DNA from 3 places in the Promicromonospora sp. NPDC090134 genome. Region 1 is predicted to be linked to each of the others. Evidence: predicted binding sites of a transcription regulator. Region 1 holds the regulator's gene; each other region holds the start of a gene.

Region 1 (3,266 bases):
CGACCAGGTCAGATACCCGGTCGGCGGCCTCGGTCGAGCAGGCTCAGCCGGACTTGCGGCGGAACATCTTCTGCACGGGGCCGGTCGTCTCCGAACCGTGCACCGAGCCCGTGTTCACGTCGCCTGCGGCGGAACGGCCGCGTGCGGCGTTCTTCCGGTCCAGCGCTTCCTTGAACCGCGCCTTCGCGTCCACGCTCGGCGCGGTCGCGGCCTTGGGCGCCTCAGCGTCCTGAGCCACTGCCTCCTCGGCACCAGGCTTCTCGTCCGTCACACCGATCACCTCCTCCTGTTTCGGGGGTCCCTCGATCGGGTCCGTCGTCGGCCCCAGCCTGCACCACCGCGCGCCAGGGTGCCAATCGCTTTTCGTCCCCGCCGGCGCGCGGCCCGTCCGGCCGCTACGCCTGCGCCGCAGCGCGCTCCGCCGCGCGCTCGGCGCGCTCCGCGCGCAGGGACGTGATGGCGCTCTCGAAGTCCTCGAGCGAGTCGAACGACTGGTAGACGCTCGCGAACCGGAGATAGGCCACCTCGTCGAGCTCGCGCAGGGGGCCGAGGATCGCGAGGCCCACCTCGTACGCGTCGATCTCGGCGCTGCCGTTGCTCCGCAGGGTCTCCTCGACCCGCTGCGCCAGAATGGCCAGGTCGTCGTCACTGACGGGGCGGCCCTGGCAGGCCTTGCGCACGCCCGCGGCGACCTTGTCGCGGCTGAACGGCTCGGTGGCGCCGGAACGCTTGACCACCGACAGGCTGGCCGTCTCGACGGTGGTGAACCGCCGGTTGCAGTTCGGGCACTGCCGCCTGCGCCGGATCGACAGGCCGTCGTCGGCGGTCCGCGAGTCCACCACGCGCGAGTCGGCGTGGCGACAGAACGGGCAGTGCATGCTGACTCCTGCGTGGTCGGCCACGGACCGGAGACATCCGGTCGCGCCCCGACCGTAAGCGGGCAAACCACCCCCATGCAACATCGCCGCAACATTTGACGGCGAATCGTGGCCTCCGTCCACTTCGTCGGGGCGTTCGGCCACTTTTCGGGGGCCCTCCGGTCACTCCTTCGGGAGCAGGAGGAGCTCGCCGACCCGCACGGTGCCCGACGTCATCTCGTTGAGGTCCTGCAGCCGTGCGACCGCCTGCCGGACGTCCTCCCCGGGCTCCGCGATCTGCTCGGCGAAGCCCCAGAGCGTCTCCCCCGGCTGCACCGCGTGCACGCGGACCTCCGTCGGCTCACCCGGCGAGCTGGCCACGGCGGTCGCTCCCCACGTCGCCATCGGCGCGACCACGAGCATCGCCAGCAGCACCAGCACGACCCGGCCGCGCCGGGTGAGCCGCAGCCCCGCGAGCCCGAGCCGGTCGGCGAACGTGCGCGGCCCGCGCGGCGCGTACGAGGAGGCGGTCGGACGCGGCCGGGGCGGTGCCGACGCCCGGCTCGGGGTGTGCGCCGGGCCCGGCCGATACGCCCGGACCGCGCTCGATCCGGGCACCGTCGCATACGCCGGCCCGTACACCGGGGTGTACTGCCGCAGCGGGATCACGTCCCCCATGGCCCCTCCTCGAAAGGTGACTCGAACTCTTGTCCGTCATACACACGTTCGTCGAACGCTCGTACCATTGTGTAGCACGGGACACCGTAGAAGTCGAGACACGCTCGAACATTCGTTTGAGCCGAGCACATTTGTGATCTAGAGTGGGCAGCGCACAGGAGAACATTTGTCGGAACGGGAGGGGCACGGGCATGACGGGACGGGACGGGACCAGCGACACGAGAGCCGTCGACACGGCACTCTCGGGCGTCGCCACGTTGGACGCGCCGGGCGACGGGGCGGTCGCCGGCGTGCACGCGATCTCGCCGGCAGACCGCCTCACCGAGCGGCAGCGCCTTGTGCTGGACACGATTCGGCAGTCGTTCGAGACGCGCGGATACCCGCCGTCGATGCGCGAGATCGGCGAGGCCGTCGGGCTGGCCAGCCCGTCGAGCGTCAAGCACCAGCTCCAGATGCTGGAGAAGAAGGGCTTCCTGCGCCGCGACCCCAACCGGCCGCGTGCCATGGAGCTCGTCGAGCCCCTGGCCGAGCAGGTCGAGAAGCCGACGCGCGGTGAGATCCACTGGCCCGAGCCGCGGCGTAGCGGCCAGGTCCACTGGGGCGGTTCGGTGCCGGACGACGCGAGCACCCCGCCGCCGTCGTACGTGCCGCTCGTCGGCCGCATCGCGGCCGGTGGGCCGATCCTCGCCGAGCAGGTCGTCGAGGACGTCTTCCCGCTCCCCCGCCAGCTCGTGGGTGACGGCGAGCTGTTCCTCCTCAAGGTCGCGGGCGACTCGATGGTCGACGCCGCGATCTGCGACGGGGACTGGGTCGTGGTGCGCCGCCAGAACGTGGCCGAGCAGGGCGAGATCGTCGCCGCCATGATCGACGGCGAGGCCACGGTCAAGACGTTCAAGCAGACCGACGGGCACGTGCTGCTGCTGCCGCAGAACCCGGCCTACGAGCCCATCCCGGGTGACGAGGCGCAGATCCTGGGCCGCGTCGTCGCGGTGCTGCGCAGCCTCTGACCCGAGGCACCAGGGTTCCCGACAGGCCCGATCACCGGCTCACGGTGGTCGGGCCTGTCGCGTTGCCTACCCCCTAGAACCCGAAACGCCGCTGCACCGCACGCACGCTGTCGGCCGATGCGCGCAGCCCGGCCAGCTCGTCGTCCGACATGGGTACCTGCACGGTGCTCGTGACGCCTCGCCGGTCCACGAGGGACGGCACCGACAGGCAGACGTCGCTGATGCCGTGGTAGTCATCGAGCAGCGAGGACACCGGCATGATCCGGCGCTCGTCCTTGAGCACCGCCTCGATGATGCGGGTCGCGGCCAGGCCCACGGCGTAGTTGGTGGCGCCCTTGCCCGCGATGATCCGGTAGGCCGAGTCGACCACCTCGTGGTGCACCTCCGCGCGCACCGCGGCGTCCAGGGGCGCGGCGCCACCGACCGGCACCCAGTCGAGCAACGGCACGCCGCCGATCGAGGCGGAGCTCCAGAGCGCGATCTCCGAGTCGCCGTGCTCCCCGGCGATGTAGGCGTGCACGTTCCCGACGGCCACCCCGCACCGTTCCGCGAGCACCACGCGGAGCCGCGACGAGTCGAGCACGGTGCCGCTGCCGAAGAGCCGCTCGCGGGGCAGCCCCGAGATCTTGAGGGCCGCGTAGGTCACCACGTCCACGGGGTTGGTCACCATGAGGTAGGTCGCGTCGGGTGCGACCTCGACCAGGCCCGGCAGGATGGTGCGCAT
Region 2 (3,266 bases), on a different contig from region 1:
CCTCGACCTGCTTGGAGATGGCGGCGCGGAGCCAGGTGGTCTGGCTGCCGGGGACGGACTCGATGGTCACCTGGTCGTTCGCGTCGTCCACCTCGACGACGGTCCCGATCATCCCGGAGGCGGTCATGACCTTGGCCCCGACCGTGAGGTTGTTCCGGAACTCCGCTGCCGCACGCTGCTGCTTGCGGGTGCGGGAGGACATGAAGAACATCGCCACGAGGAGGATCGCGACGAGAATGAGCATTTCCACGGTGAGGTCCCTGTTCGATTGCTGTGTCGGATGTGCTGCGCACGTTCGTGGCGCACGACGAGGATCCCAACCAGTGTAGTGCTCGGGCGCGGATCCCCGGGCTGCCCGCGGTAGGAGCGCCACAAGGACAACGTCAGGGGTCGAGCAAAGTTCCCGAGCCGGTGGCGCCGGTCGTGGTTCCGTTCGTGCCGCCGGCCGCCTGCGCGGGCGGTGTGAGGCCGAGGTGCTCCCAGGCGGCGAGGGTCGCGACGCGGCCGCGCGGGGTGCGCCCGACGAGCCCCTCGCGGACGAGGTAGGGCTCGGCGACGGTCTCGACGGTCTCGGCCTCCTCCCCCACGGTCATGGCGAGCGTGGACAGGCCGACGGGCCCGCCGCCGAACCGGGTGCACAGGGCGGTGAGCACCGCGCGGTCGAGGCGGTCGAGGCCGATGAGGTCGACCTCGTAGACCTCCAGGGCCGCCCGGGCGGCGTTCAGGTCGAGCCGGCCGTCGCCGCGCACCTGTGCCCAGTCGCGCACGCGGCGCAGCAGCCGGTTCGCGATGCGGGGCGTGCCGCGGGAGCGGCCGGCGATCTCGTGCGCGGCGGCGTGGTCGAGGTGCACGCCGAGCAGGCCGGCGGAGCGGAGGATGACCCGCTCCAGCTCCTGGGGCGAGTAGTAGTCCATGTGCCCGGTGAAGCCGAAGCGGTCGCGCAGCGGGGCGGGCAGCAGGCCGGAGCGCGTGGTGGCGCCGACCACGGTGAACCGCGGCAGCGCGAGCGGGATCGCGGACGCGCCCGCGCCCTTCCCGACCACGACGTCGACCCGGAAGTCCTCCATGGCGACGTAGAGCAGCTCCTCGGCGGGGCGGGCCAGGCGGTGGATCTCGTCGATGAACAGCACGTCGCCCTCCTCCAGGGAGGACAGGACGGCGGCGAGGTCGCCCGCGTGCTGGATGGCGGGTCCGCTGGTCAGGCGCAGGTGCGACTCGAGCTCGCCGGCGATGATCATGGCCAGCGTCGTCTTGCCGAGCCCGGGCGGGCCCGACAGGAGCACGTGGTCGGGCGGGTTGCCGCGTGCCATCGCGGCCTGCAGCACCAGGGAGAGCTGGTCGCGCACCACGCGCTGGCCCACGAAGTCGTCGAGCCGCTTGGGGCGCAGCGCGGCCTCGGCCGCCCGCTCGATCTCGTCTGCGCTCGGGGCGACGATCCGGCCGCCGCCCTCCGTCTCGGTCGAGACCTCAGCCACGGTGGCCTCCCAGCACGCGCAGGGCCGCGCGCAGTGTCGAGGCGACCTCGTCGGCCGCCACGGCGTCGGCGCCCGCCTCGGCGAGCACCTTCGCCACGGCGTCGTCGGCCTGCTTGGCAGGCCAGCCCAGGCCCGCGAGGGCCTCCACGACCCGCTCCGAGTGGTCGGTGGCGCCCGCCGCGGCGCTGGGCGCGGGCTGCGCCACGCCGGTGCCGGACGGCGGCCCGAGCCGGTCGCCGAGCTCCAGCACGATGCGCTGGGCGCCCTTGCGGCCGATGCCCGGCACGCGGGTCAGCGCGGCGAGGTCCTCGCCGGCGACGGCGCGGCGCAGGGCGTCCGGGGTGTGCACCGCGAGCATCGCGAGCGCCAGGCGCGGCCCGACGCCGGAGACGGTCTGCACCACCTCGAACACGTCCCGCTCGTCGGGGTCGCCGAACCCGTACAGGGTCATCGAGTCCTCGCGGACCACCATGCTCGTGGCGACGCCTGCGGTCTCGCCGACCCGCAGGCCGGCCAGAGTGGTGGGCGTGGCGTGCACCAGGTACCCGACGCCGCCGACGTCGACCACCGCGCGGTCCAGGCTCACATGGGCCACGGTCCCCGTCAGCGAGGCGATCACGGGCTCCCCCTCCTTGCTGGATGTTCCCTTGCCGGATGCTCCGGTATCGAACGTTCGTGCGAGGAGCCTAACAAGCGCGAGGTGCCCTCCGGGGAGGCACGCCGTCAGCGGCGGGGGCGCTGCTTGGCGGCCTGCTCGGCCGCGGCCCAGGCGCGCTGCGCGGGTGTGAGCTCGTGCCGGTCGCCGCCCTGCAGGGCCCCGGCGGGGCGCCACAGGTGGCAGACGGCGAGCGCGAGCGCGTCGGCGGCGTCGGCGGGCCGCGGCGCCTCGTCGAGGTCGAGGATGCGGGTGATCATCGTCGTCACCTGCGCCTTGTCGGCGCGCCCCGAACCGGTCACGGCCGCCTTGACCTCCGACGGGGTGTGCAGCGCGACGGGCACGCCGCGGCGGGCCGCGGCCACCATGGCCAGGCCCGCCGCCTGGGCGGTCCCCATCACCGTGCCGACGTTGTGCTGCGCGAACACGCGCTCGACCGCCACCACGTCGGGCACGTGCTCGTCGAGCCAGCGGTCCAGGCCCTCCGCGATCCGCAGCAGGCGCAGGTCCGTGGACAGGTCCACGTCCGACCGGATGACGCCGACGGCGACCATCCGGGCCCGCCGCCCGGGCAGGGAGTCGACGACGCCGACGCCGCACCTGGTCAGACCGGGATCAACACCGAGAACGCGCACGGAGAAACCCTCTCACGTGCGGTTCCGTGACCCGGGCGGACGTGGCCGGGGACCTGCTTACTCCTCCTCGTCGAGCGCCGCCATGACCTCGTCACTCGCGTCGAAGTTGGCGTAGACGTTCTGCACGTCGTCGCTGTCCTCGAGCGCGTCGATGAGGCGCATGATCTTGCGGGCACCCTCGACGTCCACCTCGACCTGCATGGACGGGTGGAAGATCACGTCGGCCGAGTCGTACTCGATGCCGGCCTCCTGGATGGCCGTACGCACGGGCACCAGGTCGGTCGCCTCGGTGAGGACCTCGATGACCTCGCCCTGGTCCGTGACGTCCTCGGCGCCGGCGTCGAGCGCGGCGAGCATGACCTCGTCCTCGCCCACGCCGTCGGCCTTCGGCACCACGATCAGGCCCTTGCGGGAGAACAGGTACGACACCGAACCCGGGTCGGCGAGGTTGCCGCCGTTGCGGGAGAACGCCAGCCGCACCTCGGAGGCCGCCCGGTTCTT
Region 3 (3,266 bases), on a different contig from region 1:
CGGGCTGGACGGTGCCGTCTTCGCCGACGACGCCGACCGGACCCTCCTGCTGCTTCTTGCGCGGTCCGAGGAACGCGAAGACCACACCCGCGAACATCAGCACGAAGCCGATGGCCCCGAGCCACGTACGCGACGTCGCTGCACCGACGACAAGGAGAAGCAGGCCGACGACTACGCCGGCCCCGGACAGCACATAACGGAGCGCGTTACCACGGCCTGTGGACTGGAGCGTGTTCGCCAGCCGCGGGTCGTCTGACGTCAGAGCACGCTCCATCTGCTCCAGCACCCGCTGCTCGTACTCGGACAGAGGCATCGAGACCCCCGGATCTCGCAAAGGAACAGTGTCCCTTCCAGGATAGGACCACCCGGCCGTCGGTGGTAGTCGACATCCCGGGCATACCCATGACTATAGGGGCAGATCAGTAAAGATGCGTGCCGTTCTTGCGATGTACACCCAGGTCGATCGCTGTTTTCCCGAACTTTTCGCGCACAGCGTCGAGCGCAACTTCAGCCTCTCGCTGTGCTCCGGAGCGCGGATCGACCGCTTCCTCCAGAGTGAGCTGCTGGGTGGAACCGTCGCGTTGCAAGAGGTTTTCACCCCGGACGCCCACCAGCCGCACCGGAAGTCCACCCAGATCGACCGCCGCGACGAGCTCGCGCGCCACGAGGTAGATGTCCCGGGCGACGTCCGTGGGCCCGTCCAGGGTGCGGGAGCGGGTGAACGTCGCGAAATCGCTGGAGCGCACCTTGACCGACACCGTGCGGGCCAGCACGCCCTGGTGCCGCAGCCGCGCGGCGACCCGGTCGGACAGTTCCAGGACCCGCCGGCTCACGGCCTCGGTGTCGTCCTGGTCCGTGCCGAAGGTGGTCTCGGCGCCGATGCTGTGCTCGCGGTGCTCGGGCACGACGGGGCGCGGGTCGCGCCCCCAGGAGAGGTCGTGCAGGTGCGCGCCGCTGACGCGGCCGACGGCCGCCTGCAGGCTCGGCAGGTCCGTGCGGGCCAGCTCCGCGACGGTGGTGATCCCCCACGCGGCCAGCGACTTCTCGGTCTTCTCCCCCACGCCCCACAGGGCGCCGACGGGCAGCGTGTGCAGGAAGTCGACGGTGGCGTCCACGGGGACGAGCATCAGGCCGTCCGGCTTGGCGTGCGTGGAGGCCAGCTTGGCCACGAACTTGTTCCGGGCGATGCCCACGGAGGCCGTCACGCCGTGCTCGGCCTCGATGCGGCGGCGCAGCTCGGCGCCGATCGTCGTGGGCGGGCCGAGGCGCCGCCTGGCCCCGCTGACGTCCAGGAAGGCCTCGTCCACGCTGATCTGCTCCACGAGCGGCGTGACCTCCTGCAGCAGGCCCATGACCGAGCGGGACACGTCGCGGTACAGCTCGTGGTCGGGCCGGACCACGACGGCCTGCGGGCACAGCAGGCGCGCCCGTGTCATCGGCATCGCGGACCGCACGCCGAAGGCGCGCGCCTCGTAGGTCGCGGCCAGCACGACGCCGCGCTCCTGCGCGCCGACGATGACCGGCAGGCCACGCAGCTCCGGCCGCCGCGCCAGCTCGCAGGACGCGAAGAACGCGTCCATGTCCAGGTGCAGCACCGAGCAGCCGGACTCGTCCGACCCCCAGTCCCGCCTCGCCGCCGCTGACCGCGGCCCCTTGCTCACGAACGTGCTCCGTTCCCGCTCTCGCCCAGTGCTTGTCTGCCGGCACCCGCCGGCGCGGTCAGGACGCCTCGGGCACCAGGGACAGGCGCTGTGTCGCGAACCCTGTCTGCGGGTCCACGAGCATCGCCACCTCGTCCCGGAAGTCCTCGGCGCACGCGAGCAGCTCGTCCGCCCGCGCGGGCTCCACCTGCTCCCCGCGCCCCGCGTCCACCGCGGCCCGCAAGGGCGCGCCGGACGCGAAGTAGCCCGACCAGGCCGCGAGGTCCGGTTCGGCGTGCGCGAGCATGTCCCACACGGTCCGCGCGCCGGAGCGCGCCGACGGGCGGCCCCGCAGGGCCACGACGGCCGCGGCCGACCGGATGGCCGCGAGGTGCGCGTGCACGAACCGGTCGCCCGGGTCAGCCGCACGCGCGGCCTCGGCGAGCTCCGCGTCCGCCTTGCGCAGCAGGGCGCTGACGCCCGGCGGGACGGCGCGCGGCACGAGCATGCGTGCAGAGACCACGTCCCGCCCGCTCTGAGACTGCATGGTGCCCATCTCGAACCTCCGATCGAACCCCTTGAGCGACACTATCGAACATACGTTCTATCCTGTCAAGCGCACCGCCGGTCCGGGAGACACTGTGCTCATGGCCCGCCGCTCCGCCCGACGCCGCCCATCCTCCTCCGCACCACTGACACTCCCCGCCGAGCTGCCCGTCGGCCCCGTGCCGATCAGCACCGGCACCGCCGAGGTGGTGCGCGACCCCGACTTCCCCCAGCGGGTGACGCTGCACGTCAACGGCGTGCCGAGCTCCAGCCTCGACCTCGCCGACCCCGGTTTTCTCGACTTCGAGTACATGCAGCAGATGGCCGCGTTCGTGGCGCTCCTGCCGCCCGGACCGCTGCGGGTGCTGCACCTCGGCGCCGCCGGCAGCGCCTTCGCGCGGCACGTGGAGCACGAGCGGCCCGGCTCCCGCCAGCTCGGCATCGACCTCGACCCCCGCCTCCTGGAGCTCGTGCGCGAGTGGTTCGCCCTGCCGCGCTCGCCCCTGCTGCGTCTGCGCGCCGACGACGCGGGGCGCGCCCTGGCCGCCGCGCACGACGCGTCCTACGACGTGGTGGTCCGGGACGTGTTCGCGGGCGACCGCACACCGGAGCACCTGGTGGGCACGGGGTTCGCCGCGCAGGCCCACCGCGTGCTGCGCCCCGGCGGCATCCTCCTGGTGAACTGCGCCGACCGGCCCCCGCTGACCACCGCGCGCCGCGAGGTCGCGAGCCTCGCGGAGGCCTTCGGGCCGGACGCCGCGGCGCAGGGCCGGCTCGCCGCCGTCGCCGAGCCCGCGATCCTCAAGGGCCGCCGGTACGGCAACCTGGTCCTCGCGGCCGTCCGCGAGCTGCCGGAGGACCCGGCCCACGAGGGCGCCCAGGACGCCCCACAGGGCCCCCTGGGGGCCCACGACGCCGTCGAGCGCCCGGACCTGCGGGACCCCCGCCTGGGGCGCGCCCTGCGCACCCTGGCGGTGCCCGCCACCCTCCTGGCCGGCGACGACGCGGCGGCGTTCGCCGGCACGGCGGCCCCGCTGGCGACGTCGACCCCCGACCCGGCGACCTGAGCCCGCCCCGCGC

Evidence for each region. Region 1 encodes LexA, which represses DNA repair genes until DNA is damaged. Its sites were predicted from a motif close to TCGAACANNTGTTCGA; they were not measured.
Region 2: the regulator LexA is predicted to act here: its motif matches at 2,141-2,156, upstream of ruvA (Holliday junction branch migration protein RuvA).
Region 3: the regulator LexA is predicted to act here: its motif matches at 2,232-2,247, upstream of ACIPN7_RS24155 (SAV_6107 family HEPN domain-containing protein).

What each region holds. Positions count from the first base shown of each region.
Region 1 is NZ_JBIVCZ010000002.1:47,550-50,815, forward strand. It holds gene ACIPN7_RS06655 (DUF5302 domain-containing protein) at 44-271, opposite strand; gene nrdR (transcriptional regulator NrdR) at 396-878, opposite strand; gene ACIPN7_RS06665 (LysM peptidoglycan-binding domain-containing protein) at 1,041-1,535, opposite strand; gene lexA (transcriptional repressor LexA) at 1,727-2,542, shown strand; gene ACIPN7_RS06675 (L-lactate dehydrogenase) at 2,616-3,266, opposite strand, start outside.
Region 2 is NZ_JBIVCZ010000008.1:212,578-215,843, reverse strand. It holds gene yajC (preprotein translocase subunit YajC) at 1-244, opposite strand, end outside; gene ruvB (Holliday junction branch migration DNA helicase RuvB) at 384-1,475, opposite strand; gene ruvA (Holliday junction branch migration protein RuvA) at 1,468-2,094, opposite strand; gene ruvC (crossover junction endodeoxyribonuclease RuvC) at 2,199-2,765, opposite strand; gene ACIPN7_RS21490 (YebC/PmpR family DNA-binding transcriptional regulator) at 2,823-3,266, opposite strand, start outside.
Region 3 is NZ_JBIVCZ010000010.1:156,653-159,918, forward strand. It holds gene ACIPN7_RS24145 (DUF3040 domain-containing protein) at 1-313, opposite strand, end outside; gene ACIPN7_RS24150 (DNA polymerase IV) at 420-1,661, opposite strand; gene ACIPN7_RS24155 (SAV_6107 family HEPN domain-containing protein) at 1,720-2,187, opposite strand; gene ACIPN7_RS24160 (spermidine synthase) at 2,288-3,253, shown strand.